DNA from 3 places in the Pantoea allii genome. Region 2 is predicted to be linked to each of the others. Evidence: predicted binding sites of a transcription regulator. Region 2 holds the regulator's gene; each other region holds the start of a gene.

Region 1 (10,893 bases), 1.6 Mb from region 2:
TGAACACTTTGGTGCAGCCAGCTGTACCCTGGAGCTGGGTCAGGCGCGACCTTTTGGCGAAAACGATTTGGCGCAGTTCAGCGCTGTCTCTCAGGCACTGGCAGCATTGCTGTATGGCGAGTCCTTGCCGGAAGCGCAATCTGTTCCGCGTCGCTATCGGGTAAGCCAGCAGATCACCCGCCACAGTGAAAAGTTTCAGCTTCATATGAGCGACGACACCAAGAACTTTACCGCCTTTCCGCAGGGCGCTTTGCTAGCGGAAGACGGGGAAAGGCGCTATTTCGTGCAGCAGGCGCGGGAATATGTGTTGTTCCCCAATCCCCGTGTGGCTCTGGGGTTGCGGGCTGGACTCATGCTGATCGAAGAGAGTGAGCAAACCCAGGCTTTGCCCCTTTGACGTTATCGATACAAAATAGCGGAAGACACCTTCCGCTTTACTGCTAAAGGCATTACAATTCTCCACGATTTATCCGAAATCTCCTGATTATTCATACTCTTTTTCAATTTCTGACGCCTTTCTTCTTAATCCCTCCATGATTGCCTGAATTGTGGCTTTTGCGCTTTCACGCTTTTACTCTCGCTCGCAGTAATTGACGTTCAACGTCGTATGCTTGTTTCCGAAGACGCGACAGAGTGCTGTCGTTACGAAACTGAACAAGTGAATAAAAAGGACACTGTTATGCGTAAATTAACTTCTCTGTTACTGGCTTCAACTCTGGCATTCGGCGCGGCAACGGTTGTTCATGCTGAAGCCGACAATCTGACGCCACCACCGGCAGGCACGGAAAAGCCGATGCATAAACCGATGCGTCACGGTATGGATATGATGTTTGGCGGGCTGAATCTGACACCAGACCAGAAAACCAAAATGCACGAAATTATGAAAGAGCGCCGCGATGAAATGCAGCGCCCGTCACAGGATGAACGTCGTGCAACGCACGCCATCATCGCTTCTGACAGCTTCGACAAAGCCCAGGCTGAAGCGCAGGCAGATAAAATGACCGCGAATGCCAAAGCCAACGCGGTGACCATGATGGAAACCCAAAATAAACTGTATAACGTGCTGACGCCGGAGCAGAAAAAACAGTACAACGCGAATTTTGAAAAGCACCTGACTGAAAAACGTCCGATGCACGGCAAGATGGCACCTGCACCCGCTCAATAAGCCGCACGTTAATCAGTAAAGACGGTTGAAGACCGCCGACCTTGCCCACCTGGCGTGGGCAGTGTCGGCGGTTTTTTTTATTCTAAAGGGGAATAATGGGGTAATGACCAGACAATACCGGACTGCAGAGAATTTTGTAGCCGTCGTGATCGAACCCGCCTTTGCCGCGTTTAAGGGACTTTGCCTCGTCCATCGTTTGCACGGAACCCAGATAGAACCAGTGATCGATAACGTGGATTTGCGTCAGGTGTTTACCTTCTTCCACCAGTGCCACCGCACCTTGCCATGGCCAGCAGAATACCCGGACGTTTTCCAGCGCGGCGAGCAGTCGGTCCTGATGATCGCTGACCGGTTCCTTGCCACAGCAGGCACCGGCACAGCGGCGCAGGGCAGAACGAAAGCAGCCCCGGTTGGCACTCAACGCTTCCAGCCCTAACAAGCCGTGGCACAGCTGATATTCATCGGCAAGCTGCTTAAGACGTTCCAGCGCGGCAAAACGGCTGCGGTAAAGACCAAACAGGTTCGGCGACTGGCTAAAATCGACGTCACGGGCATACACCACTTCCGGTTTACCCTCTGCGGTAATTTGCAGAGAACAAAGCTGACGATTTTTGCGCAGGCGTTTATTAAACAGGGGCTGCTGCGTTTTGATCATTTGCGCTTCCAGCAGCAGCGCACCGAGATCGCCTGCTGTGGGGATCCAGCTAACGCGCCGCGACTGGCGTAACATTTTTGCTTCATCGGGTGTACGAAAGTGGGACATCACGCGCGAACGCAGATTAACGCTTTTGCCGATGTAAAGCGGCAAGGTATCGCTGTCGCCATGAAAAGTATAAACGCCGGGCTGATTTGGCAGGCCTTCGAGCCATTCACGCAAATGTTCCGGATATTCATAAATGGTTGCCGCGTCAAATTCGAGGCGATGAGTGGCTGCACGTCTGACCAAAACGGACTCCTGTACTGGTTGTCCATACAGTGTAACAGGCAGGTTAAAGGTTCGCCAGTCAGAGATTCATCAACGCCTTGTCGCCAGCCAGCAAATCAGAGAGCCAGCGGTGATCATAGCAACGCCTTGCCAGAAGCTTATCGGTGGCGTCAGCCCCAGCCATAGCGAGGCCAGCAACGCCGAGAGTACCGGCGTGAAATAAGATGCCGTCGCCAACAGCGTCAGGTTGCCATGCTGGATGCCGTAATTCCAGGCAGAGTAGGCAACCGCCGTTGACGCGCCCATAAACAGCACTTCTGCTGCAGCGGTCACGCTAAATTGCAGCGTTTCATACTCCGTGAACAACGCGAATTTGAGCCATAGCGCCAGGGCCGTCACCATAAAAAACAGGGTGACGCCGTTGCTGCCGCGAGCATAGCGGCGCGTGATGTTGTTGTAGAGCGCCCACGCAATCGCTGCGATAAACGCCAGCAGGTAGGCTGTTGGATTGCTGGCAATATTCTGCGCCATCTTACCTGTCACATTCCCGTTAGCGCCTTTCATCACCCAGATAATACCGCAGAGGGAAAGCAGCAGTCCGGGCCACAGCCACAGGCGAAAACGCTGCTGGTTAAACGGAATCGCCAGCACGATTGTCAGGCAGGGCCAAAGATAGTTGATCATCCCCATCTCCAGCGACTGGTGACGATCGCGGGCAAGGCCGACCGCCAGTGCCAGGCAAATTTCATAACCGACAAACAGCACGCCGCCTGTAAGCAGATAGCGGCCCGGCATGTTACGTGGGTTGGGAACGCCGCGTGTGAGGCACAGCAAAACAGCGGTAGTGGAGTAAATAAGCGCGGCACCACCAGTCGGGCCAAACGCCTCGCTGACGCTGCGCAGCAGGCCGATAGTGGTGCTCCAGAGCAAAATCGCGCTCAAACCGATTAATGTCGCGCGTGGTAAGGTTGCAGGCATGGGGGTTCAGTCGGCAAAGACGCCCTTGTCAGAAGACAAGGGCGGCAAAAGTTATTTCCAGAAATCGTCAAAAACAGTGATAGGCGGACGACGCTTATGCTCGGTTTTCAGATACCAGCCTTCAATAATCTTCGCGCTGTCCGGCGCGATGGTTTTGCCTTCCAGATAGTCATCGATCATATCGTAGGTGACACCCAGCGCGACTTCATCCTGCAGGCCAGGGCGATCATCTTCCAGGTCGGCCGTGGGTTTCTTCAGATAAAGATGTTCAGGGCAGCCCAGCGTTTTCAGTAACTGTTTTCCCTGACGTTTATTCAGGCGGAAGATAGGGTTAATGTCACTGCCGCCATCACCATATTTGGTGAAGAAGCCGGTTACCGCTTCTGCGCCGTGGTCGGTACCGACCACCACACCTTTGGACATACCTGCAATGCTGTACTGGGCTTTCATCCGTTCGCGGGCTTTTTCATTACCGCGCACGAAATCGGACAGCACGATCCCCGCTTCTTTCAGCGCCCGCTCGCTGGCCAGCACCGCTTCTTTGATATTGACCACCAGCGAACGATCCGGCTGGATAAAGGCCAGAGCGTCCTGACAATCCTGCTCATCTGCCTGTACGCCGTAAGGTAAACGCACCGCGATAAAGGTGTAGTCGTTATCGCCTGTTTCCTGCCGAAGCTCCGTTATCGCCATCTGAGCCAGCTTGCCGGTCAGGGTGGAATCTTGTCCGCCGCTGATACCGAGTACCAACGCCTTAAGGCCGCTGTGGCGCGTTAAGTAGGCTTTAAGGAAATCAACGCTGGTACGGATCTCCTGGTGTGGATCGATAGTTGGCTTAACGCCAAGTGCGGTAATGATTTCCTGCTGCAGTGACATCAACATCTCCTTAAGTCTGTAGCCCGTTGGCACAATACAAAGCATGTTTTAAAGCTAACGCGCATCCCGGGAAACAACAAGCCAAAGCGACCGCTGTTTTTATTGAGACGGGCAGAATCAGACGCTTTTTACTTCGGCTGCGGGTTTTTTCGCCAGAACGGTAAACGTCAGTATAGCCAGCATGTAGCAGCCAAAAATCGTCAGCGTCATACTGATTACTGATGTCCCGCCAATGCCCGTTACCGGCACGGCAATAGCGCCCAGGGTAAAGCCGGTGACGCCAATCACCGCCGAGGCGCTGCCAGCGCGCTGTCCCTGACTTTGCATCGCCAGCGACGACGCCGTCGTGGCAATCACCCCGTTACTGGCAATGGTAAAGAACAGGGCGAGTAGCACCAACGGCAGAGGCGCATGGCTGAGCCCGGCAATCAGCAACGCACTCGATGCGACACAGGCCAGCGTCAGACCGCCTTTCAATACGCGATACTCTCCCCACAGTGGGCAGAGCCGGGCGCTGGTCTGTGAGGCGATGATTAATCCAATACCGTTTGCGGCAAAGCAGAAGCTGAACGCCTGCGGAGACAAGCCGTAAAGTTGTTGCAACACAAAGGGTGAGGCACCGATGTAGGCAAACATGCCAGACATCATCAGCCCCTGTGTGAGGCAAAATCCCATAAAAGGGCGATGGGTAATAACCTGACCCAGCGCAGCATAGGCTGAAAATACAGAGCCCTGACTACGACGTTCGGCAGGAAGGCTTTCATGCAGCTTCCAGCGCGCCAGCAGGATAAGTAAAACGGCGATACAGCTCAATACCACAAAAATACCGCGCCAGTTCAGCACGGCCATAAGTGCGCCACCTAATACCGGTGCGCCGATAGGGGCCAGGCCGTTGACCAGCATCAGCAGGGCAAAAAAACGGGTAAGTTCATGGCCGCTGTACATGTCACGCGCCACGGCCCGCGACAGGACGGCGCCACCTGCGCCCGCTAAGCCCTGAAACAGGCGGGCCAGTAACAGTTGGTGAATGTCCTGTGCCAGGGCGCAGCCTATCGAGGCGATAAACAGCAGCACCAGGGATAAGGTTAGCGGGCGCAGTCGGCCGAATTTGTCGCTCATTGGCCCGAAAAACAGCTGTCCGGCACCCAATCCGAGTAGTCCGGCAGTCAGGCTGAGCTGAGCCGTTGAGGTCGAGGTCTGGAGATCCTGCGCCAGTTGCGGCAGGGCGGGCAGGTACAGGTCAATACAGAGCGGCCCCAACGCAGCCAGTAATCCCAGGGTGATGGCGTAAACCCGTCGGTTTGGTGATGAAAGCGTCATTAATCCTCTGGAACCAGAATGCTTATTGGTGACAACGTCACTTGTGTTGTTCGCCCGCCTTGAAACGCGGGCCATTAGCCATTAAGGCAGGCCGGTCAGCGCCACTATTCGCCTGAATAACCGCTGCGTTAAGACCATTGCGGCGCATTTTATCAAATCTTTCAGGGCAGATTGAGTTTAAGTACGTCATTAACTTGAAAAAAACCGTTTTATGTTCCAGGCTTCTCAGCACATGGACAAAAAAACGAGGAACAACAAGATGAATAAAGTGATGGGATGTATCGCTGCAGCGCTGACGCTGGCTGCGCTCTCTGGTTGTACGACTTACGATCGTGCGGAAAGCTTCGTGACTAAGCCTGTGGTTAAGGATGTCAAAAAAGGCATGACTCGCGAACAGGTTCGTCAGATTGCTGGCCCTGCAGCCACTGAAATCACGATGGTGCATGCACGTGGTACCTGCCAGAGCTACGTCATTGGCGAGCGTGAAGGCAAGCCACAGACTTACTTCGTTAGCTATAACGATACCGGTCGCGTGATGAACTATGGCTTCCAGAGTTGTGCTGAGTACGATACTGACCCGCAGGTTAAGCAGTAACTACCCGCTTTAACAAGAAACGGCTCGCCATCAGGCGAGCCGTTTTTTTATGCCTATAATCCCGCCGGACGAGGGACTTCAATATAGCTGCCGTTAATTTCCCGCTGATAATAATGACCGTCCTGCACGTAGAAACGCCTGCCGTTAAAATCCAGAACCCGCATGCCGCTTTCATAGGTTTGCACGGGCGGTTCCACCACCACGTATTCTTCCCCGTGACGCTGATAATAACTGCCGTTAAGCAGGTAGTAAGTTAATCCACCGATCAACACCGCCGTCGCGGCCAGTGGCAAAACGTGGAAGTGGTCGGGACCGTGCCAGCGCGGTGCCGGGCCATGCCAGCCTAGGCCGGGTCGCCAGTGCGGGCCAGGTCCCCAGTCACCGGGACGACCAAAAGCGTGAGCTGGCGCAACTATCGCTAACGCCAGTAATGAGGCGATAACCGTTTTCATGAGTGTTCTCCTGCAGTTATTACCTGCAGAATTCTCTTTTTGCCGCATAAAGACAAGCAGAAATACCCTGTATTATTGCCCGTTTACCACGCTTAACGTTTTCTTAACGGCACCACGATAATCAAGAAGAAATATGGAGAAGATAAGACAGAAAAAGGGGGAAAGACCTGGCGGCTGGCGCCAGGTCTGCAGTGATTAACTGTGTTCTAATTCACCGTGTTCGCTGCGTTCTAAAACGCGTTTATTGGTCAGGCCCAACCAGCGGCTGGTCAGGGAACCTGCGGTCATGGAACCATTGACGTTCAGCGCTGTTCTGCCCATATCAATCAGGGGCTCAATGGAGATCAACAGTGCCACCAGAGTAACCGGCAGCCCCATTGCGGGCAGCACAATCAGGGCGGCAAAGGTCGCACCGCCGCCGACACCGGCCACGCCTGCGGAACTCAACGTCACAATGCCGACCAGTGTGGCAATCCACAGCGGATCAAAAGGGTTAATGCCGACCGTTGGGGCCACCATCACTGCCAGCATGGTCGGATAAAGACCGGCACAGCCGTTCTGTCCAATAGTGGCACCAAACGAGGCCGAGAAGCTGGCAATCGATTCGGGCACGCCAAGACGGCGAGTCTGGGCTTCAACATTCAGCGGAATGCTGGCGGCGCTGGAGCGACTGGTAAAGGCGAAGGTCAGTACCGGCCAGACCTTGCGGAAAAACCGCATAGGATTGATGCCGTTGACCGATAAGAGCAGGGCATGAACCACAAACATGATGGTCAGTCCTAAGTAGGACGCCACCACAAAGCTGCCCAGCTTAATGATGTCCTGTAGGTTAGAACCGGCCACCACTTTAGTCATCAGCGCCAGCACACCATAAGGTGTCAGTTTCATAATCAGGCGCACCAGCTTCATCACCCACGACTGCAGGGTATCGATAGCGGTCAGGACGCGCTGGCCTTTAACCTCATCGTCTTTATGGAGCTGCAGGGCAGCGACGCCAAGGAAGGCGGCGAAAATGACCACGCTGATGATCGAGGTCGGGCTGGCCCCGGTTAAATCAGCAAACGGATTCTTAGGAATAAACGACAGGATTAATTGCGGTACGGTCAGATCGGCGACTTTACCGACGTAGTTACTCTGAATCGCGCTCAGGCGAGCGGTTTCCTGTGCGCCCTGTACCAGGCCGGTGGCGTTAAGATGAAACAAACCGGTTACGAAAACGCCGACCAGGGCGGAAATGGCCGTCGTAAACAGCAGTACGCCAATAGTCAGAAAACTGATTTTCCCCAGCGAAGAGGCATTGTGCAGACGGGCCACGGCGCTGAGTATGGATACAAACACCAGCGGCATCACAATCATCTGCAGCAGTTGTACATAGCCGTTACCCACGATGTTGAACCAGCTAATTGAGGTTTTAACGATATCGCTGTTGCCGCCGTAAATCAGCTGTAGTGCCAGACCAAAAAGCACACCCAGCACTAAACCGGTCAGCACTTTTTTTGACAGGCTCCAGTTTGCGCGGCTCATGCGTGACAATAAAAGCAGCAGCACGACAAATGCTACGACGTTAAGCGTAAGAGGAATATCCATAGCAACTCCGAAGTTATGCAGCATTCCCTGGTAGGAGAGCGGCAAAGATAGTGATCGTAAAGATACGTATTCGGAAATGGTAACAGTTAGAAATGGCGCAATCTTATATCCAAATGGAATAGCTTATAACCGGGACTGTTTTGCTCCCGGCTTAGCGTTCTGATTGCGCAGAGATGAGACGACTGACGCCGTTTTGCAGCGTATCAAATACCTGGGCCGGCCAGCCATTTTCGCCAAACGACGGCATCCCCAGCGGGAACCATAAGGCATAACCAATCAGGCAAAGACAAAGCGTACGCTCCAGCTGATTGCCTTTCTGACTGTTAAGCACTGGCAGGCGAAAACGCCAGCGGCAGGGCCAGAGCAGGGGAACGCCGGCGGGGGTGAGCATATCAGCCACAATATGGCTCAGATAACCGAGCGTCATGCCCTGCAACACATCCGCCGGGACAGGCCAGCTTTTCGGCACGTTGATCTGGAACAACCACAGGCTGGCTGCCACGGCAAGCAGGCTGTGGGTAAATCCGCGATGGCCAAACACCCGCGCAATAGGGTGCGACAGCCAGCGTAGCCGCTGTCCTAACAGGGATTTAGGATGGTCGATATCGGGAAGCAGGCAGGTCAGTAGCGTGGCCGGAATCAAATGCCACCAGTCGGCATGCGCCATCACTGGGGTAAGTTCGGCCCGTTTAGCGAAAATAGCGCTGGCAACAGCAAAAAAGATATGGCCCTCGGCCGTCATGATAAAACCTGGCTGCAAGAAAAACTGTCGATGCATCCAGTATAGGGATTTATCCAGTAAATGAGAACCCGTGACGCTGTAACGAAGCGTTAATTTTTTAAGGTTGTGCAACAGGTTACAGCGTAGCCACAATTAACCCAGCAAATGCGCGCGCGTCAACTGTGTCAGGCTGCTCAGCTTAACATCGGCCAGCGACCAGCGGGCATCGTCCTGATGCGCGGCAGCCGGGACGACAACCGCGCGCATGCGCGCCGCTTTGCTCGCGACCATTCCGTTGACAGAGTCTTCCAGGGCAACGCAGTGAAGCGGATCGATACGCAACGCGTCGGCAGCTTGTAAATACACCTGCGGATGCGGCTTACTGTAGGGCAGATTCTCCGCCGATGACAGCACGTCAAAATAGTGGCGCAGGTTGAACATTTCCAGCACGCCTTCCAGCATAAACAGTGGCGAAGCCGAGACAAGGCCGATTTTCAGGCCATGCTGTTTGCACAGTGTCAGTGCCGATTCAACGCCGGGTAGCAGCGGGCGCTGCGTGGCGATCAGTTCCATCGCGCGGGCGATGATGCGCTGAGTCACTTCTTGCTGGCTCGGTCCTGACCAGGGCAGGGTTTCGTACCACATGCGCACGGTCTGGTCGATGCGCAGCCCCAGCGTATCGGGGAGCTCATGGCGGCGCGTCAGATCGAGATTCAGAGTTGAAAAGATATCCATTTCGGCTCTGTCCCAAAGCGGTTCCGAATCGATCAGCAATCCATCCATATCAAATAAAGCAGCATAAACAGGGCGGTGGTAAGGCATGAGGCTCTCCCGTAAACATGACGGCCTACTTTATCACGAACGGGGGAGGCTCGCTCAGGAGAGGCATTACGGGCGCAGCCCGCGCTTTTTTTTGGGAAAACGCCCTAAGGGCAGGTAGACTAGAGGCTAACAGGATTTTGGGTTCAGGAGATATCATGACCTATCAACAGGCTGGCCGCATTGCCATCCTTAAGCGTGTCGTCGGCTGGATAGTTTTTTTACTGGCGTTAGTATCCACAATAATCTCACTGCTGAGTTTTTTATTTAAGCACAGTGAAAAGAAGCCTGGCATTGATGCCGTTATGCTTGATTTTATTCATGTTATGGTCGACATGATTCGTTTTAATACGCCGTTCCTGAACGTTTTCTGGCATAACTCACCTGTGCCGGACTTTAACGGACAGATGAATCTGGGATTCTGGCTTGTCTATATTTTGATCTTCGTCGGTCTGGCGCTGGAAGCTTCAGGTTCCCGCATGGGACGTCAGGCGCGCCACGTGCGGGAAGGCATTGAAGACCAGATGATTCTTGAACAGGCTAAGGGCAGTGAAGGGCGCACACGTCAGCAGTTAGAAGAGAAGGTGCGCGTACCTCGCCACACCATTTTCCTGCAGATTTTCCCGCTCTATATTCTGCCGGTGGTGATTGCCATCGCGGGATATTTCCTGCTTTCTCTGCTGGGTTTTCTGTAACCGGTCAGGCCGGTTTAGCCTGACCGGCCGCCAGTGCATCATCATCCAGTAGCTGACCTACGGCAAGCTGCGCGGCTCCCAGCCAGTTGCCGCCAAAGACGTTCGCCCGATTTAGCAGATAATAAAGCTGATAGACCGGCTGGCGCTGTGAGAAGCCATCCGGTAACGGCCAGGTCTGGTTATAACCGTCAAAGATTTCTCTGGGCAGATCGTTAAACCAGCTCAGCATGGCCAGGTCACATTCCCGATCTCCCCAGTAACAGGCCGGATCAAAAATCCATGGCCCACTCTGGCTGGCTGCGCAATTGGTGGGCCACAGATCGCCATGGAGCAGAGAAGGTTGGGGATGATGTGATGCCAGCGTTCGCTGCACGCAGTCGACAATCAGATCGGCATCGCCATACAGGATGCCTTTCTCTGCGGCGATTTGCAGCTGCCAGCCGATGCGCTGTTCTGCAAAAAAAGCAGACCAGCGCCGTAGCCAGCTGTTAGGTTGTGGCGTGGTCGTCAGGTTATTGTCAAAATCAAGACCGAACTGGGGCTGCTCGCTCCACTGATGCAGGCGCGCCAGCTGCTGTCCTAACTGATGCGCGCTGTGCGCGTCGAGAGGCTCAGGCTTGATGTACTCCAGCAGAATGAAACTGTAATCCCGATCGCTGCCGACGCCGTATACTTCCGGCACGCGGACGGTCTGCGTTCGGCGCAGCAGGGCGAGTTGATCGGCTTCCCAACTGAAAAGCGTCACCTTGTCGCGGCTGTT
Region 2 (10,893 bases):
GCTGGTTTGCGATCGCTGTGCTGGGGTGACAGAGAAGCAGGCTCAAGGCGCAGAGCAGATCATCGCGTCTTTAGCTCAGGAGGCACACTTTGTGCTACGCCATAGCGTGATTGAAGCTCATGGTTTATGTGAGAACTGTGCTGAAGTTGAGGCCTGTGAACATCATGAACATTGTGATCACGACCATCAGACTGAAGGGAAAAAGCGCGGTAAACGGGGTTAACAGGGTTGAGGTTACAGGGTTGGGGTTACAGGGTTGGGGTTACAGGGTTAATGTGCACATCCTTGTGCGGTGGCCGGCATGAGCGTACCGACCCGGGTAGGAGCGTCCCTGAAAGCGTGATTACCAGCGGTAATCTTTGTTGGAACCTTCCCAGGCCGTTACTTCTTTCTCCGCTTCTTCTTTCGCGTAGCCGTAACGTTCCTGAATTTTTCCGACCAGCTGATCGCGTTTACCTTCAATGACTTGCATATCATCGTCGGTCAGCTTGCCCCATTTCTCTTTCATCTTTCCTTTGAACTGTTTCCAGTTACCACTCGCTTCGTCTTTATTCATTGCAGACCTCCACGTCATCCTTCGGTTTCGTTTTATTTTGCAGTTAAACAAAATCACGATATAAAGCGCTACTTAACAGCGCCATTCAAAGTTAATTGTAGTAGGTAATTTCAGGTTTGCCGGAAAAAATGAAAATAATATGTATCCTGCGTCATAATTCCGGTTCAGCGATCAGGCAGTGAACCAGGTGCCATTGCGCCAGTGTTTACGCCAGACCAGCCACAAGGATAAGCCACGCAGGGCAAGGAAGACCGCTATCGCCAGCCACAAACCATGGTTGCCGAGCAGGGGCACCGTAGCGAGCGTCAGGAAATAGCCCAAGGCAGCCACCGCCATGCTGTTACGCATTTCTCTTCCCTTTGTCGCACCAATAAACATGCCATCCAACAGATAGCACCAGACGCCGATTAGCGGCATGACAATCTGCCAGATCAAAAAGCGGTCAGCGGCCTGTTGCAGCGCATGGATAGAGGTGAGGAATGCCACTATCTGATAGCCAAACAGGGCATAGACGAGTGAGAAAAACAGCGCCACCACCAGCGCCTGACGACAGGCAGATAGCCATACCTGCTGCAGCCGGGTGCCGTTTTTTGCCCCGTGCGCTTCACCGGCAAAGGCTTCTACGGCGTAGGCAAACCCATCCAGCGCGTAGGCGGTGAACGTAATGAACATTAACAGGATGGCATTGACCGCGACGACGTCAGGGCCAATGCGGGCGCCGAGCACGGTAAGAGAGGCAAAGCAGAGCTGCAACAGCAAGGTGCGCAGTAAAATATCGCGATTAAGGCGAAGAAGGCGGTGGATGTCGCCGCGCCAGCTGTGAGTGAGCATCTCCAAGGTGATACCCCGCAGCGTTAGTACGCGCCACACCATCACCGCACCGACCAGTAACGTTGCGTATTCTGCCAGCGCGGTGGCGCTAGCGGCACCCGCCACGCCCCAGTGCAAACCCAGCACGAGCCAGAGATCCAACAGGATATTAATGACGTTACCTACCACCAGCAAGATGACCGGTGCCCTGGCATACTGAACGCCCAGCAGCCAGCCCAGGATGACTAAATTAGCCAGCGTTGCGGGCGCACTGAGCCAGCGAATATGGATAAACAGGGCTGCCTGCTCCAATACCGCGGGGTCCCCACCAATAAAGCGGGTGGCTAACGTCGTAACGGGATAGCGAAGGAAGATAAATAAGAGGCCCGCGACCAGCGCGATGAGCAGTGGCTGAGTCAGCGCTCGCGCCAGAGCGGTCTTATCACCCGCACCCAATGCCTGAGCCGTTAAGCCCGTGGTACTCATACGCAGAAAAAGCAGCAACATGAAGATGAAGCTGGTGATGGTCGTACCGACAGCCACACCACCCAGATAAACCGGGCTGTCAAGATGGCCGATCACGGCCGTGTCGACCAGACCGAGCAGAGGAACCGTGATATTTGACAGGATCATGGGCAGCGCTAACCGCCACAGGTTTTTATCGGTAGCTGTCAGAAAGCGCATTCTTGAATCCGTGCGATAAACCGCCGGGGCCAGAGATAAACCCACAGCGGCAAAGTAAGGGCAGACTGGAGAACGTTAAGATTGACGCATGCCAATAACCTTAACGGGTTTTACAACCACTCACCGTTACGGACAATGCCGACAGCCAGACCTTCAACGGTGAGAGACTGGGCACGTGTGTCAACAATGATAGGCTCGAAATCGTTGTTTTCAGGTAAGAGATGCACCACAGAACCCTGTTTCTTCCAGCGTTTTACCGTGACTTCATCATCAATACGCGCAACCACAACCTGACCATTACGCACTTCCTGCGTTTTGTGAACCGCCAGCAAATCACCATCCATAATGCCGATATCTTTCATCGACATTCCGCTCACGCGCAACAGGAAATCCGCTGCAGGCTTGAACATGTCAGGATCTACTTTGTAATGCGTTTCAATGTGTTCCTGGGCCAGTAATGGCTCACCGGCGGCGACGCGACCAATCAACGGCAGGCCGTCTGATGGCTCTTCTTCCATTAACAAACGGATACCGCGGGACGCACCAGAGACGATTTCAATCACGCCTTTACGCGCCAGTGCTTTCAGGTGTTCTTCGGCTGCATTTGGCGAACGAAAACCAAGCTGCGCGGCGATTTCTGCACGCGTTGGCGGCATGCCTGTTTGATTAATGTGGTCGCGAATCAAGTCGTAGACCTGTTGCTGCCTGCTGGTTAATGCTTTCATCCCGCCCCCTGGTTGTTTATACAGTCGCTGTGAGTATATACAGGTATTGGTGAAATGGAAACCAAAACTCAGGCCAAAATCAGTTATTTGACGCGAGATGGAACGCTTATCGCAAATGCGACCAAAGCAGCGTTCCCCAGACAAAAAGGGCCAGTAATATTGCGATGAAAACGGCGGCGGAGCCCATGTCTTTTGCTCGTCCAGCAAGAGGATGCCGCTCCTGACCGGTGCGGTCTACCACCGCTTCTATGGCACTGTTCAGGACTTCAACAATAATCACCAGTACGACAGAGCCAATCATCAGGATGCGCGAAACGCTATCGACATCCAGCCAGCAGGCCAGGATAATCGCTACCAGTGCGGTAACCGCTTCCTGACGGAAAGCAGCTTCATGCTGCCAGGCAGCACGAAGACCTTGCCATGAATAGCCCGCAGCTTTCACAATTCGGTTAAGGCCGGTGACATTATTTGTCATAATAAAGGAACTCTTTTCAAAGGATTGACGTCAATATTGGGCAGCGCACAATTGTCGCTGTCACAGATTTTTGCTGCGCTTTCTGATAAGCTTGCGCCGCTTTGCTAACAAGAGGCTTCATGTTGTCTATGTCAGGTTGGCGTATACTTTTTTATAAATTACTGAATTTACCCCTGTCGTTTCTGGTAAAGAGTAAGGCCATTCCGGCCGATCCCGTATCCGAACATGGGCTGGACCCAACCCGGCCTATTATGTATGTCCTGCCTTATGATTCAAAGGCCGATCTCCTGACTTTGCGCGCGCAGTGCATCAGGCACGAGCTGCCCGATCCGCTTTCGCCGCTGGAGATTGACGGGGCCTTGCTGCCGCGTCATGTCTTTATCCACGATGGCCCACGCGTGTTTCCCTATTTCGTGCCCAGCGTCGAGTCGGTAAAAATCTTCCACGAGTATCTCGATCTGCACCGCAGTAACCCTGAGCTTGATATCCAGATGTTACCGGTTTCCGTCATGTTCGGCCGCGCACCCGGCCGGGAAGTGCAGGGAGAAGATAATCCGCCTCATTTACGTTTGTTAAATGGGGTACAAAAATTCTTTGCTGTGCTCTGGCATGGTCGCGACAGTTTTGTGCGCTTCTCGCCAACCGTTTCCCTGCGTCGTATGGCGACTGAACACGGTACGGATAAATCAATTGCGCAAAAACTGGCCCGGGTCGCTCGTATCCACTTTGCCCGTCAGCGTCTGGCAGCGGTCGGTCCGCGCCTGCCCGCGCGTCAGGATTTGTTCAATCGCCTGCTGCAATCGAAAGCGATAGAAAAAGCGGTAGAAGACGAAGCCCGCAGCAAGAAGGTTTCGCATGAAAAAGCCCAGCAAAACGCCGTTGAAATGATGGAGGAGATTGCCGCCAACTTCTCCTACGAAGCGATTCGCGTCACGGATCGCGTGATGGGTTGGCTCTGGAGTCGACTTTATCAGGGCATCAACGTCAACGGCGGTGAGCGCGTTCGCCAGCTGGCTCAGGACGGTCATGAAATTGTTTATGTGCCCTGCCACCGCAGCCATATGGATTACCTGTTGCTGTCTTACGTGCTGTATCACCAGGGGCTGGTCCCGCCGCACATCGCCGCCGGTATTAACCTGAACTTCTGGCCTGCCGGGCCGATTTTCCGCCGTCTGGGTGCCTTCTTTATTCGCCGGACCTTTAAAGGCAACAAGCTCTATGCCACCGTCTTCCGTGAATACCTGGGTGAACTCTTTACCCGTGGCTATTCCGTGGAGTACTTCGTGGAAGGGGGCCGTTCACGTACCGGCCGGCTGTTAGATCCGAAAACCGGCACGCTGTCCATGACGCTGCAGGCCATGCTACGCGGCGGCACGCGCCCTATCACGTTAGTGCCTATATACATCGGTTACGAACATGTCATGGAAGTGGGCACCTATGCGAAAGAGCTTCGCGGTGCCACGAAAGAGAAAGAAGGCTTCATGCAGATGGTGCGCGGCTTACGTAAGCTGCGCAATCTCGGTCAGGGTTACGTGAACTTTGGCGAGCCGCTACCGCTGATAAATTATTTGAATAAGCACGTTCCTGAATGGCGCGATGCTATCGATCCCATTGAAGCACAGCGTCCCGGCTGGTTGACCCCGGCGGCGAACGATATCGCGGCCACCATCATGGTGCGTATTAACGAAGCCGGCGCGGCGAATGCCATGAACCTGTGCGTTACCGCTCTGCTTGCTTCGCGTCAGCGCTCTTTGACCCGCGAGCAGTTGGTTGAGCAACTGGAGTGCTATACCCAGTTACTGCGCAACGTGCCCTACTCGCCGGATGCCACCTTGCCCGACATGTCTGCCGAAGCCCTGCTGGATCATGCGCTCAGCATGAACAAATTCGAGAGTGAAAAAGACAGTATTGGTGACATCATTATTCTGCCGCGCGAGCAGGCGGTACTGATGACCTACTACCGTAATAACATTCATCATATGCTGGTCATGCCGTCGCTGATTGCGGCGATTGTGCAGCAGCATCGCAACCTGAGCGAAGCCGAACTGCTGCGTCAGGTCAGCCTGATCTATCCCATGCTGAAGAGCGAGCTGTTCCTGCGCTGGAGCCATGATCAACTGCCGCAGTTACTGACTAACTTATGTCAGGAACTGACGCGTCAGGGGCTGATTACCGTTGAGGCAGGTCTGCTGTCGTTTAACACCGCGCGTTACCGTACGCTTCAACTGCTGGCCGCCGGTGTGCGTGAGACGCTGCAGCGTTACGCCATCACCTTCTCGATTCTTAGCGCCAAGCCCACCATTAACCGGGGCACGCTGGAAAAAGAGAGCCGTACCCTGGCGCAGCGCCTGAGCGTGTTGCACGGGATCAATGCGCCGGAGTTCTTTGATAAAGCGGTGTTCTCCTCACTGGTGCTCACGCTGCGTGATGAAGGTTATATCAGCGACAGCGGTGATGCCGACGTGGCGCAGACGCTGGCGACCTGGCACATCCTGGCTGACCTGGTCACCAGCGATGTACGCATGACCATCGAAAGCGCCGTAGCGCACGATTAGCGGATTCGCGATGACGAGAAAGGCGACCCTGAAGGTCGCCTTTTTTATTCGCACGCTGGTACTGAGGCACTCAGCAGCGTTGACGCACATTCGCGAACTGACCGCGATTCTCGTCGGGGCGGTTAAAGGAGCTGTGAAAACGGCGGCGTATTCATCAGCACGCCCAGAAACAGAACCAGTCCCACATAGTTGTTATTCAGGAAGGCGCGGAAACAGGCCTGACGATCGCGCTGCGCAATCAGCTTTTGCTGATAAACAAATAACCCACCAGCCAGTAATAGCGTCCAGTAAAACGCGCCGTTCAGATCCAGCATCGTCCCCACCAGCGCCATCAACACCAACGTAGACAGCTGCAGCAGACCAATAATCAATTTGTCGTAGCGACCAAACAGTATCGCCGTGGACTTAACGCCTATCTTCAGGTCATCCTCGCGATCAACCATGGCATATTGCGTATCGTAGGCCACCGTCCAGCAAATGTTTGCCAGGAATACCAGCCAACAGACCAGAGGTAAGGACTCACTAACTGCCGCCCACGCCATGGGGATCGCCCAGCCAAAGGCTGCGCCTAACACCACCTGAGGCAGATGCGTATATCGCTTCATAAACGGATAGACCCAGGCCAGCGCCAGGCCCACGACCGAGAGCATAATGGTCATCAGGTTCATGCTCAGTACCAGGGCAAACGCAATCAGCCCCAACACCACAAACAGCATTTTGGCTTCTTTCGCCGTCACGGCACCGCTTGCCAGCGGCCGGTGCCTGGTGCGCTCAACGTGCCCGTCTACCTTACGGTCGGCATAATCATTGATCACACAGCCCGCAGCGCGCATCACAAAGACACCCGCGACAAACACCGCCAGTGTCGGCAGCGGTGGGACGGTCATCTTTGCCAGCCAGAGCGCCCACAGCGTTGGCCACAACAGCAGTAAAGCGCCGATCGGTTTATCGATTCGCATCAGGCGGCTGTAAGCCTGCCATTTCGTCATTTTTTGTGTGTTTTGCACAGGTCAAACCCTTAACCTTGATCACGATAGACCGGCGATGCCGGTAAAAACAGTTCCGTTAACAGTAGCGGCTTACCCGACAGCCGCAGCCGGGACCGGCGTCCCCAGAGCGTTTCGACGCTGCCAGGCTCAATAAAATCGCGGGTAAGCGTTGATGAGGAGAACAGGTAACGTCCCAGAGGCCGCGTACCGAGTTGCTGTAACATGGTTTCCGGGCCGTTGAGGGTACTTTCAGGCACCAGCGTGCGTCCCGCCAGCCACGGCTGCTCATCTCCGTAGAGAATCACTTCACGCAGCCAGAAACGCTGGTCTGCAGGTAATAACGCGCCTTCGTCGCCTAATTCGTCAGCATCGATAAAGCCTTCGCGTACAGGTTCGACCCTGACCTTCTGGCAATGCTGTTCGAAACGTCGCGTCATGGAGTCCTCCTCCATCAGCCAGTCACGAAGCGGTTGCGTAAATGCGGCATCGTCCAGCGCCAGCCAAGTGAGTGAACGTAATAAACGGAGCGGGTCTTGCGTCATGGCACTTTCCCCCAAAAATTTTCAGAGAGGTAGTTTAGCGCAGAGCGATACGAGGAACACCGTCCTGAATGCTGACGGCTTCGTTACTCGCGTTTAAGCCGGTTACTGTTTGCCAGCCACAGGGTGATAACCAGCAACAGGATAGCCGCGGAATAACATAACGTATCAATGGGATTTTTATGGTCGACGATGATCAGCCTGATGATGGCGGTAATCCCGATGTACACAAAGTAGCGTAAAGGGAAATGGTAGCCCGACTGGAAGTACTTCACGATGAGTGCAATAAATTCGAAGTAGAGAAAATAAATCACAATGCCGTCAATCAGCAGGTAGGACGACGCCTGCTCACCGGTGCTAAACAGGACATTGGCTAAATGGACTGTCTCTTTGCCCAAAAACACCATCAAAATCACCGCCAGGATCAGCAGTCCCGCGTTCAGTACCCACTGCATCAGGCGCGCAATCTTCTGTGCTACCGGGTTTTTGTCACTCATCTCACGCCTCAAAAATTAAATGGGGTTTTATTGGCGCTATCATGCGTGAGTGTGACCTAAATCACAATATAGCTGTCAGGCTTACCGCACCCGCTGCCATTCCTCCCCCCAATGTGACATGAGGAATGCTTATTAATGAACGCCATAACCCCTGAAAGATCAGAATCATAAAGCAAGAACAGCGCGGGTGAGGATGGATGTTTTCACGCACATCGCGCGCCAACTGCGGCTGTTGCTACGCCTGACGCCGATTATCCCTTTATGACTACCTGGTTGAATCCACCTGTTGGTAAAGCCTGTCATCCCTTTTTCACATGTGAGGGCTACATTGACTCGGTTTTGGCGACCGAATGATCCAGACCCGGTTTTAGCCCGACACCGTTCAGCTCTACGCATTCACTGCCTTATGTAGCGGTATTGCCTGTATCGACTGGCAGCTAATCAGCCGAAGCGCCAGCGCATAAGACGCGATGCGGCCGGGAAAAGGCATTTAACCCACTCCGTTTTCGCAGAAAAGTTTGTGTGTACTTACAATCAAAAAAGCTATTGATAAAAAACAATATTTAACGATGATCGAAACAATAACGCTGCATCAGACAACCCAATAGTGCCCTGTTAAGAGTACCGACGCGCACAACCTAAGCCACAGTAAGGAGAACAGCATGAAAACGATTCTGGTGATTCTGGACGGCCTGAGTCATCACGTGGCACAACACGCTATGGGCTACCTGCATGCAGAATGTGCCCATGGCAAAGGCCATTACTACAGCCTGACCTGTGCGCTGCCTTCGTTGTCACGTCCGCTATATGAGTGCATTCTGACCGGCGTCGCACCGGTGGAAAGCGGGATTATTCATAACGATGTCAACCGCATGAGCCACGAACGCAGTGTGTTTCACTATGCGCGTGACGCCGGGCTGACCACCGCCGCCGCCGCTTACCACTGGATAAGCGAACTGTATAACCGCACGCCCTTCGAACCAGCCCGCGATCGTCACACGGACGCCCCGACGCTGCCTGTTCAGTTTGGGCACTTTTACTCCGACGACGGCTATCCCGATTCCCACCTGTTTGAAGATGCCGAAAGCCTGCGGTTACGTTACAACCCGGACTTCCTGCTGATTCATCCGATGAATATCGATCATGCCGGTCATCAGCATGGCCTCTCTTCTACCGCGTACCGCAACAGGGCGCGCATGGCAGATGGTTATCTGTCACAGTGGATGCCAGGCTGGCTGGCGGAAGGCTATCAGGTCATGGTTACCGCCGACCACGGCATGAACGATGACCGTTCGCATGGTGGCATGTTGCCAGAAGAAACGACCGTTCCCCTGTTTGTATTTGGTGAAGGCTTCTCGCGAAAGGCCGGGCTGGCCCCGCAACAAACCGAACTCTGCGGCACCCTGTGTTCGCTGCTCGGCGTCACACATGATAAGCCGGTCCATCGCGCCTTGCTGGCGGGTTCAGCGTCCTGACGTTAACGCGCTGAAGACCGGGCAGAGAACGTACAGATTTCCACATTCCCGCCGCGCGGGATCATCATGAGCCGCAGCGGCACCTCACCCTGGACTGACGGCGACCGTCTTCCCCTTCAGCGCTGTCAAAACGGGCGGCCTCGTCTTGTCTGTAGCCAGTCTTTCCGCCGTAGATATTCGTTCAGTCCTGTTTCAGGCGTGCACAATCAGGAAGGTGAGCGACGTGCGCCGGGTTGGATTTGTCCATGCAGATCAGTAGAGTAGTCTACATTTAACGATGTCGACATTGCGCAGGTTGCTTAAAACACTGAAAAAAATTGCGCAGCGTCCGGTAGCCACGTTCTCAGATTGCGCTTTCCATCAGGCTGGCAATCTGCACCGCCTGAAGCCTGATGGTTGAGGAGCGACTATACGTGTTAACCCTGCTTAACTTACTCTCTGCCGTTGCGCTTCTGGTATGGGGCACACATATTACCCGCTCCGGGATTATGCGCGTGTATGGTGCCGATTTGCGCCGGGTACTCAGCCGTAGCGTGGAAAAGAAACCCATGGCGTTTCTTGCCGGCGTTGGCGTCACCATGCTGGTGCAAAGCAGCAATGCCACCACGCTACTGGTGACGTCATTCGTTGCTCAAAACCTGGTGAGCCTGACGCCTGCGCTGGTGGTGATATTGGGGGCGGATGTCGGCACGGCCATTATGGCGCGCATCCTGACGTTTGATCTCTCCTGGCTTTCACCGCTATTTATCTTTTTCGGCGTGGTCTTTTTCATCAGCCGCAAGCAAACCCGGGCCGGACAGCTCGGCCGCACCAGCATTGGTCTGGGACTCATCCTGCTGGCACTGCAACTGATTGTCGAAGCCGCCAAACCTATCACTCAGGCATCCGGCGTACAGGTACTGTTCTCCAGCTTAACCGGTGACGTGATGCTGGACGCCCTGCTCGGGGCCGTCTTTGCCATTATCAGCTACTCAAGCCTGGCGGCGGTGCTGATTACGGCCACGCTCACCGCAACCGGCGTAATCGCCTTTAAGGTAGCGCTGTGTCTGGTGATTGGCGCCAACCTTGGCAGCGGTCTACTGGCCGTCATCAATGGCAGTGGTTCCAACGCAGCCGGTAAACGCGTGGCGATGGGCAGCCTGCTGTTCAAGTTGATTGGCTGCGTGATTATTCTGCCCTTTGTCGATCCGCTGGCAGTGTGGCTGGATAAGCTGCCGGTAAATGACGAAGAGCTGGTGATCTTCTTTCATGTCTTCTACAACCTGATTCGCTGTGTGGTGATGGTGCCGTTTGCCGACGCCATGGCGCGGCTGTGTTGCCGACTGATCGCTGACGATGCCGAAAGCGAGACGACGCTGAAGCCCCGGCATCTCGACAGCAGCGCGCTGGATACGCCAGCACTGGCGCTGGTCAATGCTGCGCGTGAGGTGTTGCGCATGGGGGATGTGCTGGAGCAGATGCTGGATACGTTTCTGCAAGTGGTGCGTGGAGAAGCCCGGGCGGAACGCAGGGTACGGCGGCTGGATGATGACGTGGATGTGCTGTATACCGCCATCAAGCTTTATCTGGCGCGCATGCCCAAAGAGGA
Region 3 (10,893 bases), 1.2 Mb from region 2:
AGCGCTGGTAAAGCTGGCAGGACAGTTTGCCGTCGGCAACATAGAACTGGAAAAATGCATGGCAGGGTGCCAGCGCCATCTCGTCCAGCTCACCGACGTTCCAGGCGGACACAATAATGCGGCGGGAATCCGGATCGCGTTTCAGTTGTTCAATCACCTTGGTGATTTGATCAATCTCCTGGCCGCTTGCCGTGCCCCAACTACGCCACTGCTTGCCGTAAACCGGCCCCAGATTACCTTGTTCATCCGCCCACTCATCCCAAATTGAAACCTTGTTTTCTTTGAGGTAACCAATGTTGGTATCGCCTTGCAGAAACCAGAGCAGTTCATGAATGATGGAGCGCAGATGGCACTTCTTGGTGGTGACCAGCGGAAAACCATCCTGCAGATTAAAACGCATCTGGTGACCAAAAATTGAAAGCGTGCCTGTACCGGTACGGTCAGATTTTGGTGTGCCTTCGTTCAACACGTAGCGCATTAAGTCCAGATACTGTTTCATTTTTCCTCGTGAAGTTGTTGCTGCGGGCGACGACGGTACGCCCAAATCATCATAATCACACCGGCAATGATCATGGGCAGAGACAGCAGTTGTCCCATGCTGAGTCCACCGGTGAGCAAACCAAGCTGTGCGTCGGGCTGACGGAAGAATTCGACAATAAAGCGGAAGCAGCCGTAGCCGATCAGGAACAGGCCAGAAACGCTGCCCATCGGGCGTGGTTTACGAATAAACAGGTTCAGGATAATGAACAGCACGATGCCTTCAAGAAACAGCTCATAGAGCTGTGAAGGATGACGTGGCAGTACGCCATAAGTGTTCAGTAATGCCTGATATTGTGGGTTGTTGGCTGCCAGCGCGATATCTTCGCTGCGCGAACCCGGGAACAGCATGGCAAAACGGAAGTTGGGATCCACGCGGCCCCACAACTCACCATTGATGAAATTACCAAGGCGACCAGCACCGAGGCCAAACGGAATCAGAGGCGCAATAAAGTCTGAAACCTGGAAGAAATGTCGTTTGGTACGGCGAGCGAAGATCAGCATCACCAGAATCACGCCAATCAGTCCACCGTGGAATGACATACCGCCATCCCAGACTTTGAACAGGTACAGTGGGTTATCGAGAAACAGGGGCAGGTTATAAAACAGCACGTAACCAATACGTCCACCCAGGAAAACGCCCAGGAAACCGGCGTAAAGCAGGTTTTCTACTTCCTCTTTTTTCCAGCCGCTGCCCGGCTTGTTCGCCCGACGCACCGCCAGCCACATGGCGAAAACAAAACCCACCAGATACATCAATCCGTACCAGTGAAGCGAAAGCGGTCCGATCGAGAAGATTACCGGGTCGAACTGCGGAAATGCGATATAGCCGTTATTCATCATTCACCGTATATTTTCAGCCCTGAAAAGGGGACGTGATGCACATAAATTAGGGCTGGGCATGATAGCACAGCCAGTTTTCTGAGTAGCCGCAGAAATGTAACCTGGGTTAACGCCCACCCCGAATCAGGCCGCCCAGACCGCGCTCTTCCATAAACGCCGACACCAGCTGACGCACATCTGACGCCGAGTAAGCTTTGAGCGCCTGGGTACTGAGTTTCTGCACTTCTTCATAATCCAGATGGCGCAGCAGATATTTTACGCGCGAGACATTCTTGCCGTTCATGCTGAGATGGTGATATCCCATCCCTATCAAGAGCGCCACACACATCGGATCGCCCGCCATTTCACCACACAAGCATAATTCCAGATTCGCCAAATGGGCTTCAATGGAAATGGCCTGCAGCGCGCGCAGCATCGCCGGATGCAGTGAATCATACAGATTCGCCACGCGCGTATTGTTGCGATCCACCGCCAGTAAATACTGGGTCAGGTCATTGGTCCCGACAGACACAAAATCGACGCGTGAGGCCAGATGCGGGATCATAAACACCATGGAAGGCACTTCAATCATAATCCCGATGCGCGGCTTCGGAATCGTATAGCCGAGCATCTCTTCCACTTCCGTTCCGGCGCGTTGAATAAGGCGTTTGGCCTCGTCGATCTCATCGATATGGCTAATCATCGGCAGTAAAATGCTCAGATTGCCTGACGCGGCGTTAGCACGCAGCATGGCGCGCACCTGCACCATAAAAATCTCGGGTTGGTCGAGCGTGAGACGAATGCCCCGCCAGCCCAGGCAAGGGTTCTCTTCACTAATCGGCATGTACGGCAACTGTTTGTCTGCCCCGATATCCAGCGTGCGCAGCGTAACCGGTTTTTCATGGAACAGTTGTAACATGCCCTGATACTGAGCAACCTGCTCTTCTTCGGACGGGAAGCCGCTCTGCAGCATAAAGGGAATTTCAGTGCGATAAAGGCCAATACCGTCAACCCAACTGCCCAGCGTCTGCTCATGCTCCGGGCTTAACCCCGCATTGAGCATGACCTGCACGCGCTGACCGCTTCTCAGTTCACCAGGCCTGTCCACGCCGCCTTCAGCCATTTTACTGAGGGCATTTTCTTCACTGATTAACCGTTGGTACTCCTGCACCAGCACCGGTTCAGGATCGATCAGCAGTTCGCCGCGATAGCCATCGACAATCAGCAGACGTTTGTTTAACTGACTGGGCTGAATGTCCGCGCCCATGACGGTCGGAATCCCCATCGCGCGGGTTAAAATGGCCGCGTGGGAGTTTGCCGCGCCGTCGCGGACCACAATCCCCGCCAGCCGCTCGTGGGGAATTTCCGCCAGCGTTGTCGCCGTCAGTTCATCCGCCACCAGGACGAAACGCTCAGGCCAGGCGTTGACGCCCACCAGAGAATCATCGAGGTGAAACAGCAAGCGCTGCCCCAGCACCCGCAGATCGCCTGCGCGCTCTTTCAGGTAGCTGTCCGTCAGGCTGGCAAACTGGGCGGCAAACTTTTCAATCACGGTTTTGACCGCCCACTCGGCGACCGATCCGCGTTCGATCTCAGCAAAGAGATCTTTTTTCAACCGTGCGTCAGTTAACAGGTGTGAGTAGAGGTCGAAGATCGCCGCGCTCTCTTTCTGCGCGCTGGCGGTAAAGCGTTTGCTGAAGCGACGAAATTCATTGGCGGCTTCACTCATCGCCAGCGATAAACGTTCGCGTTCACGTTGCTGATCCAGCGTCGAGGCGGCAGAAACCTGATCAAGCAGCGGCTGGGTTTCATCCACCCATCCAGGAGCGACAGCGACACCTGGCGCGGCAGCAATGGCCCGAATGCGCGCCAGACGATACTGACCGAACAACTGACTCAACTGCGATTGAGACAGTAGCGCTGCCAGCTGCGTGGCTAAGGTAACGAGAAACGACTCCTCGCTTTCATCAAACTGTCGATGTTCACGCTGCTGAACCACCAACACGCCCATGAGCTGACGGCGGCTGATAATAGGCACGCCAAGGAAAGAGCGATAGCGCTCTTCCTTTACAGAAGGGATGTACTTATAGCTGGGATGGCTCTGCGCATCGGCAAGGTTAATTGGCTCGGCAAGTCGCCCCACCAGGCCCACAATACCTTCATCAAACGCCAGCTTGACCGTTAAGCCACGCGGTTTTTTCAGGCCGCGTGTGGCCATCAGGTAATAACAGCGACGTTCGTGATCGGCGAGGTAGACGGAACAAACTTCCGTTTCCATCGCCAGGCAGATCTCATTAACCAGAATGTCGAGTGCTTCATTCAGACGTGGCGCACTCGCCACCTTTTCAACAATTTCTCGCAACTGAGTGAGCATAAAGGGCGTGGCCTATCCTCTTTTACGTCGATGGGCAGGATGATTTCGCTGCACCGCACTCTCCTGCATGGACATGACAACGCCAGCAAATTCTTTCATAACCCGACGATAAACATCGCGCTTAAAAGAAACAACCTGACGTACCGGATACCAAAAACTTACCCACCGCCAGCCGTCGAATTCCGGCGTGCTGCTGTGTTGCACATTAATATCTGCGTCATTACACATCAACTGCAGAAGAAACCACTTTTGTTTCTGACCAATACAAACCGGTTTTGTGTCCCAACGCACCAAACGTTTTGGCAACTTGTAGCGTAACCAGTTACGGGTAGAAGCAAGTATTCGAACATCTTTGCGGTGTAACCCGACTTCTTCGAACAGTTCGCGATACATTGCCTGTTCTGCGGTTTCACCGGGATTGATGCCTCCCTGAGGAAATTGCCAGGAGTGCTGTCCAAAGCGCCTGGCCCATAACACTTGCCCCTGCCTGTTACAAATTACGATACCAACATTCGGGCGGTAGCCATCATCATCGATCACCGGACTACCTCAAAAGCTAAAATTGAATGGTCTGATTGTTTCACACTCCTTACAGGCGGTAAACCACTGGATTTGCGGGCGGTTACAGGCGTAATACTGGGATAACTCACAGACTAATGCGAAGTTATAAACAAAGACCACTAAAAAGAGCGATCTTATTCACGTTTTCTGTGGATAGCTTTGTGCAGAACGCGGGAGTTAACTGAATAACATCTCAGGATACTTCGGAGGAGGCTCAAAACCAGATTGTCTTTTTCAATTGAAATGTAAGATAATTTTTTTGCATAACCCGCTTTTTACCCACTGAAAATCCACCGGACAAATCCTTCACGCTGACAATTGGCTAAAGATCCACCACAACGCTTTTTATCCACAGCAATCGGCTTAAGCTTGCATCAAAACGGCCAATTCTTGTCAAAAACTGGCAAAGTCAAGGCTGTAAATGGAACCAGTAGGCCGTTCCAGCCAGGGTTATCCCATTTTTCTGTGGATAACTGGGCCTGAGATCCTGTTCATTGTTGATAGCAAGTTGGGATAACCTGCTACATTAGTGAGAGCAGGCAAATTTCACTTCAAAAAAAAGTACTATGTTTCATGTTATTATGTGAGTTATACCGCGTTCTTTCCTGTGGAAAACCTTAGGTTGCCGCAGGCTGCTTAATTATTAATCATTATGAGTTATTCACATGACATTCCTTCCCGGGCCACCTGAAGATGAGGCAACGTTGCTGTCACGCGCACAAACGCTGGCGGGTTTAACGCTGCAAACCCTGGCTGAACAGGCGGGCATTCCGATGCCTGCCAACCTTAAACGGGACAAAGGCTGGGTAGGTATGCTGCTGGAATTACACTTAGGTGCCAGCGCGGGCAGTAAAGCAGAACAGGATTTTGCCCATCTGGGGATAGAACTAAAAACGATCCCTGTCGATCGCTATGGCAAGCCGCTGGAAACCACGTTTGTGTGCGTCGCGCCACTCACCGGTAACAGCGGTGTGACGTGGCAAAACAGCCATGTTCGCCATAAGCTGGCGCGCGTCCTGTGGGTCCCGGTAGAAGGCGAGCGTGAAATCCCCTTAGCCGAACGTCGGGTTGGCGCGCCACTGCTGTGGAGCCCTGACGCGCAGGAAGATGAGATGCTGCGTCAGGACTGGGAAGAGTTAATGGATATGATCGTACTGGGCAAGGTGGAACGTATTACCGCCCGTCATGGTGCCTGGCTGCAGATTCGCCCGAAAGCGGCCAACAGCAAAGCGTTAACCGAAGGGATTGGCGATCGCGGACAGCCGATCATGACGCTGCCACGTGGTTTTTATCTCAAGAAAAGCTTTACCGGCCCCTTACTGGCGCGTCATTTCCTGGTCTGACGACGGCGTTCTCATGTCCGATACTGTATTTAAAGGTGAGTTAGACAAATTTGGTGCGTATAATCTTTGTTTAATTTTCGTTTAGGATATGAGTGCAGGTATGTTCGATTGGATTTACGATCCCAACGCCTGGCTGGCGCTGGGTACCCTGACCATTCTGGAAGTGGTGCTGGGCATTGATAACATTATCTTTCTGTCGCTAGTGGTGGCGAAACTTCCCAAACACCAGCAAGCCCGCGCACGTCGTATCGGTTTGATGGGTGCCATGCTAATGCGTCTGGGTTTACTGGCCTCCATTGCCTGGGTCGCTAAACTCACCAACCCGCTTTTCACGCTGATGGATCATGCTTTTTCAGCACGCGATCTGATCCTCCTGTTTGGGGGATTATTTTTGCTGTGGAAATCCAGCATGGAGATTCATGAAACCATTGAAGGCGAGGAAACCGAGCACAAGAGCAACGTTAACTCGTTCTTTGGGGCGATTGTCCAAATCATGTTGCTCGACATCATTTTTAGTCTCGACTCGGTGATTACGGCCGTGGGCCTCTCTGACCATCTGTTTATTATGATGGCGGCGGTCGTCATTGCCGTGCTCATGATGATGTTTGCTGCCCGCACTATTGGCGAGTTCGTTGATCGCCATCCGTCGGTAAAAATGCTGGCACTTTCGTTCCTGATTTTGGTGGGTTTCACCCTGATTCTGGAAAGTTTCGCCGTGCATGTACCAAAAGGTTACATTTATTTTGCCATGTTCTTCTCAATGGCCGTTGAGTGCCTTAACCTTATGCGCAGTAAGAAAAAAGTGAGCTAGCATTGTCAAGGGCGGCCCCGCGCCGCCCCGTTATTTTCAGATTGATACGATTAACCCAATCGGTAAAAGGATTTATTACTACACTTTTTGCTATGGACGATTCGTGAGGATAAGCATAATGAAAGGGCTGATTAAAATTGTATTACTGGCCGCTGCTGCGGTGACATTAGCGGGATGTAGTTCCAATTATGTCATGGCAACAAAAGATGGCCGTATGATTATGACCGAAGGCAAACCGAGTATTGATAAAGAAACGGGGCTGGTGCAGTACACCGATCAGTCGGGCCATACCGTGCAGATTAACAGTGATGAAGTCTCGACCATTATTGAACGCTAGATGCGAAACGTATCAGCCTGTCGCCACTCCCCTCGTCGGCAGGCTACTTCTCTTTGTTGTTCCCCTTTGTTACCCGCTACGCCTCGCGCTATAGTCCCTGAAGACAGAATACTTATCCCTACAGAAAAGGAAGCCGGCAATGCATTATCACCGTATCCCCCATAGCACGCTGGAAGTCAGCCAGCTTGGATTGGGCACCATGACGTTTGGTGAGCAAAACAGCGAAGCCGACGCCCACGCTCAACTGGATTTAGCTGTCAGTTCGGGCATTAACCTGATTGATACCGCCGAGATGTATCCGGTACCGCCGCGTCCCGAAACCCAGGGGTTGACCGAAAAGTATATTGGTAGCTGGTTAAAAAAGACCGGCAGCCGGGATAAAATCATTCTCGCCAGTAAAGTCGCCGGGCCGACGCGCGGCAACGATGCATCGATTCGCCCTAACATGGCGCTGGATCGCAAAAATATTCGCGAAGCGCTGGACGCCAGCCTGAAGCGCCTCAATACCGACTACATTGACCTGTATCAGCTGCACTGGCCGCAGCGCCAAACCAACTTCTTTGGCAAGCTCGGCTATCAATACAGTGAGAACAGCGTGCCTGTCACCTTGTTAGAAACGCTGGAAGCACTGGCCGAGCAGGTACGGGCAGGCAAAATTCGTTATATCGGCGTATCGAATGAAACGCCGTGGGGCGTAATGCGTTACCTGCAACTGGCTGAAAAGCACGAGCTACCGCGTATCGTCTCTATTCAAAATCCCTACAGCCTGCTGAATCGCAGCTTTGAAGTGGGCCTGGCGGAAATCAGTCAACATGAAGGCGTGGAACTGCTGGCCTATTCATGCCTGGCTTTTGGTACGCTGAGCGGAAAATACCTTAACGGTGCGCAACCTGCTGGCGCGCGTAATACTTTGTTTAGCCGCTTTACACGTTACAGCGGCGAGCAGTCGCAACTGGCGGTGGCGGAATATGTGGCGCTGGCTCAACAGCATCAGCTTGATCCTTCACAAATGGCACTGGCTTTTGTCCGTCAGCAACCCTTTGTTTCCAGCACCCTGCTGGGCGCGACCACGCTGGACCAGTTACAGATCAATATTGACAGCGCCAACCTGACCCTCAGCAATGAGGTTCTGGAAGCGCTTGAAGCGATCCATCGCCGTTATACCTATCCTGCACCTTGATATGCACTGCCAGCCGGGCTGTTGCGCGGCTGGCGTATATCGGCCATCGTCTTTCCCTTTCCCGACAGCCTGACTGCGCGCATTAGGCTCATTCCAGCGCCAGCAGTTCCTCAATGCGTTGCGCGCGACGAATTTCCCGCGGCTCGCCGTTTTCGAACAGGATCTCAGGAATCAGCGGACGGCTGTTGTAGTTGGAAGACATCGACGCGCCGTAAGCGCCGGTATCATGAAACACCAGGTAATCACCGACTTTAGCGGCTGGAATCGCCCGGGTTTCCACCTTGCCACCTTCAAGCTGGGTAAAAACATCGCCTGACTCGCACAGAGGCCCCGCGACCACGCTATCGATCGTCGTTTGCTCGTTGATAGTCCGGTTATCACCGGCCATCAGAGAGATATGGTGGTAGCTGCCGTACATGGATGGGCGCATCAAATCACTGAAGCCTGCATCCACCAGCACAAAGTGACGACTGCCCATCTCTTTTACCGCCCGAACCTGCGAAACCAGCACACCTGACTCTGCGACCAGGAAACGGCCGGGTTCAATTTCCAGCTTCACGGCATGGCCCAGATGTTCAGCTACGCGCTGACGTGCGGCATCCCACAGGCCAAAATAGTGATCGGTATCGATCGCGTCTTCCCCATAGTGATAGGGAACAGACAGACCGCCGCCGGCAGAGATAGCCTCAATATCCTGACCAAATTGCACCACCAGATCGACCATCGCATCGCAGACCTGCTGCAGGTGCGCATAGTCCACGCCTGAACCGATATGCATATGAATACCGATGAGGCGCAGTCCATATTGTTCAATGGCGGCCTGTGCAGCAGGCAGATCGCTGGGCCAGATACCGTGTTTACTGTTTTCGCCGCCAGTATTGGTTTTTTGGCTGTGGCCGTGACCAAAACCCGGATTGATACGCAGCCAGACCGCGTGTCCGGGAGACACGGCACCCAGTTGATGCAGCATGTCGACGGAGCCGGCATTCACCGGCACCTTGAGTTCAGCTATCCTGGCCAACGTGGCGTTATCCAGAACATCAGCGGTAAAGACGATTTCATCGCTGTTGGGCTTAAAGCCCGCCACCAGCGCACGCTCAATCTCGCCCAGGGAAACTGAATCGACTTTTACTCCCGCAGCATGCATCAGGCGCAGAATGTGCGTGTTAGAACAGGCTTTTTGCGCAAAACGCACCACGTCGAAGGCGTGCAGTTGGGCAATGCGCTGTTGAATAATCTGCGCATCATAGGCCCAGAATGGACCGTTATACTGGCGCGCTAGCGGCAATAAATGGTCAACGTTGAGGGCAGATTCAGTCGTATTGAGTGGACGAGGCATGAAATTTTCTCCTGTGGCAATAAAGCCATTAAGCCAGAATCGTGCCATGCCGAAAAATATCTGTTTTAATAGCATCTATGCAAAAATGATATGGAATAGCCCATGGCAAACATCAACTGGCGGCATATCGAGATTTTTCATGCCGTTATGACCAGTGGGAACCTCACTCAGGCTGCAACGCTGCTGCAAACCTCGCAGCCCACCGTCAGCCGTGAACTGGCGCGCCTTGAACGGCAGCTGAGTCTGAAGTTGTTTGAACGCGTGCGCGGCCGCTTACAACCCACGGTACAGGGATTACGTCTGTTCGAAGAGGTACAGCGCTCGTGGTATGGGCTGGATCGCATCATCGATGCGGCAGAAGGATTGCGCCAGTTTCGCCAGGGCGAGCTGTCCATCGCCTGCCTGCCGGTCTTTTCCCAGTCACTGCTGCCGCCTGTCTGTCAGACTTTTTTGCAGCGTTATCCCGATGTCAGTCTGAATATTATTCCGCAGGAATCGCCGCTACTGGAAGAGTGGCTGTCGGCACAGCGTTATGATCTGGGGCTTACGGAAACGCAGCATGCCCCCGCCGGGACCGTTCGGCTGGCGCTACTGACCTGCGATGAAGTGTGCGTGTTGCCGCAGCAGCATCGACTGGCACAGCATAGCGTGCTGACGCCGCAGGATTTTGCCGGTGAGAACTATGTCAGTCTGTCACGCACGGACAGCTATCGTCAGTTGCTCGACGCGCTGTTTCATGAACAGGGCGTGACGCGCAGGATGGTGATGGAAACCCACAGTGCAGCGTCCGTCTGCGCCATGGTGCAGGCCGGTGTAGGGATCTCGGTGGTGAATCCGCTGACGGCATTAGATTATGCCGACAGCGGTGTGGTCATGCGCCCTTTTAGCGTTGCCGTGCCTTTTACTATCAGCCTGGTCAGGCCGCAACATCGGCCAGCATCGGCCCTGGTCGAGGCGTTTGTGAGCCATCTGCAGCAACAGGTGGCCCGTTTTCCCGAGCAGATTGCGAACAAGCTCGCTTAAGCATGCACCCGGGCCGCCGTACCGCCTGACTTGCGGAAGGTGATCAGGCAAACGACCAGCCCAATCGCCGCCAGGGCAGCAGCGGCAACCGGCACCGCCGTCAGTCCATAGCCGCGCGCGATCACTGCGCCACCGACCCACGCGCCCAGCGCATTGCCCACGTTAAAAGCGGAAATATTCAGGGTTGAAACCAGATTGGGGGCTTCTTTACCGTGGCGCACAACATTGATCTGCAGGCCGGGAACCGTTGCAAAGGTTGCCATCGCCCACAAGAACAATGTGATTTCCGCCAGCCACAGCGCATGGCTGGTCCAGCTAAACAGCAGTGAGAACAGCGTAATCAGCGAAAAACTGCCGATCAGGCTCAGGGAGACTTTACGGTCGGCCATTTTGCCCCCCAGAATATTGCCCACGGTCAGGCCCGCGCCAATCAGGAACAACGTCCAGCTCACGCCACGATCGCCAATGCCGGTAACCTGCAACAGCAACGGCGCAATGTAGCTGAACAGTGCAAACATGGCGGCGGCGAAACATACCGTCATCAGCAATGACAGCCACAGTTTGCC

The links. Region 2 encodes LexA, which represses DNA repair genes until DNA is damaged. Its sites were predicted from a motif close to TNCTGTATGTACATACAGNA; they were not measured.
Region 1: QNH99_RS12760 (metal-dependent hydrolase) is a predicted target of LexA. The motif match lies at 8,663-8,682, and genes of this name have one in related genera.
Region 3: mutH (DNA mismatch repair endonuclease MutH) is a predicted target of LexA. The motif match lies at 4,708-4,727, and genes of this name have one in related genera.

What each region holds. Positions count from the first base shown of each region.
Region 1 is NZ_CP125958.1:2,699,277-2,710,169, reverse strand. It holds gene astE (succinylglutamate desuccinylase) at 1-397, shown strand, start outside; gene spy (ATP-independent periplasmic protein-refolding chaperone Spy) at 680-1,165, shown strand; gene cho (excinuclease Cho) at 1,248-2,111, opposite strand; gene yddG (aromatic amino acid DMT transporter YddG) at 2,181-3,068, opposite strand; gene nadE (ammonia-dependent NAD(+) synthetase) at 3,120-3,944, opposite strand; gene QNH99_RS12780 (multidrug effflux MFS transporter) at 4,062-5,264, opposite strand; gene osmE (osmotically-inducible lipoprotein OsmE) at 5,524-5,859, shown strand; gene QNH99_RS12770 (DUF6515 family protein) at 5,913-6,311, opposite strand; gene QNH99_RS12765 (L-cystine transporter) at 6,507-7,898, opposite strand; gene QNH99_RS12760 (metal-dependent hydrolase) at 8,050-8,640, opposite strand; gene hxpB (hexitol phosphatase HxpB) at 8,773-9,441, opposite strand; gene QNH99_RS12750 (YniB family protein) at 9,597-10,133, shown strand; gene QNH99_RS12745 (fructosamine kinase family protein) at 10,138-10,893, opposite strand, start outside.
Region 2 is NZ_CP125958.1:4,348,679-4,359,571, forward strand. It holds gene zur (zinc uptake transcriptional repressor Zur) at 1-223, shown strand, start outside; gene QNH99_RS20395 (CsbD family protein) at 344-556, opposite strand; gene dinF (MATE family efflux transporter DinF) at 728-2,050, opposite strand; gene lexA (transcriptional repressor LexA) at 2,161-2,775, opposite strand; gene QNH99_RS20410 (diacylglycerol kinase) at 2,882-3,250, opposite strand; gene plsB (glycerol-3-phosphate 1-O-acyltransferase PlsB) at 3,379-5,805, shown strand; gene ubiA (4-hydroxybenzoate octaprenyltransferase) at 5,928-6,812, opposite strand; gene ubiC (chorismate lyase) at 6,824-7,336, opposite strand; gene psiE (phosphate-starvation-inducible protein PsiE) at 7,420-7,830, opposite strand; gene QNH99_RS20435 (alkaline phosphatase family protein) at 8,493-9,305, shown strand; gene QNH99_RS20440 (Na/Pi cotransporter family protein) at 9,719-10,893, shown strand, end outside.
Region 3 is NZ_CP125958.1:979,694-990,586, reverse strand. It holds gene thyA (thymidylate synthase) at 1-499, opposite strand, end outside; gene lgt (prolipoprotein diacylglyceryl transferase) at 496-1,377, opposite strand; gene ptsP (phosphoenolpyruvate--protein phosphotransferase) at 1,487-3,733, opposite strand; gene rppH (RNA pyrophosphohydrolase) at 3,746-4,273, opposite strand; gene mutH (DNA mismatch repair endonuclease MutH) at 4,960-5,637, shown strand; gene QNH99_RS04845 (TerC family protein) at 5,738-6,448, shown strand; gene QNH99_RS04840 (YgdI/YgdR family lipoprotein) at 6,567-6,785, shown strand; gene QNH99_RS04835 (NADP(H)-dependent aldo-keto reductase) at 6,925-7,965, shown strand; gene lysA (diaminopimelate decarboxylase) at 8,054-9,304, opposite strand; gene QNH99_RS04825 (LysR family transcriptional regulator) at 9,407-10,327, shown strand; gene QNH99_RS04820 (MFS transporter) at 10,324-10,893, opposite strand, start outside.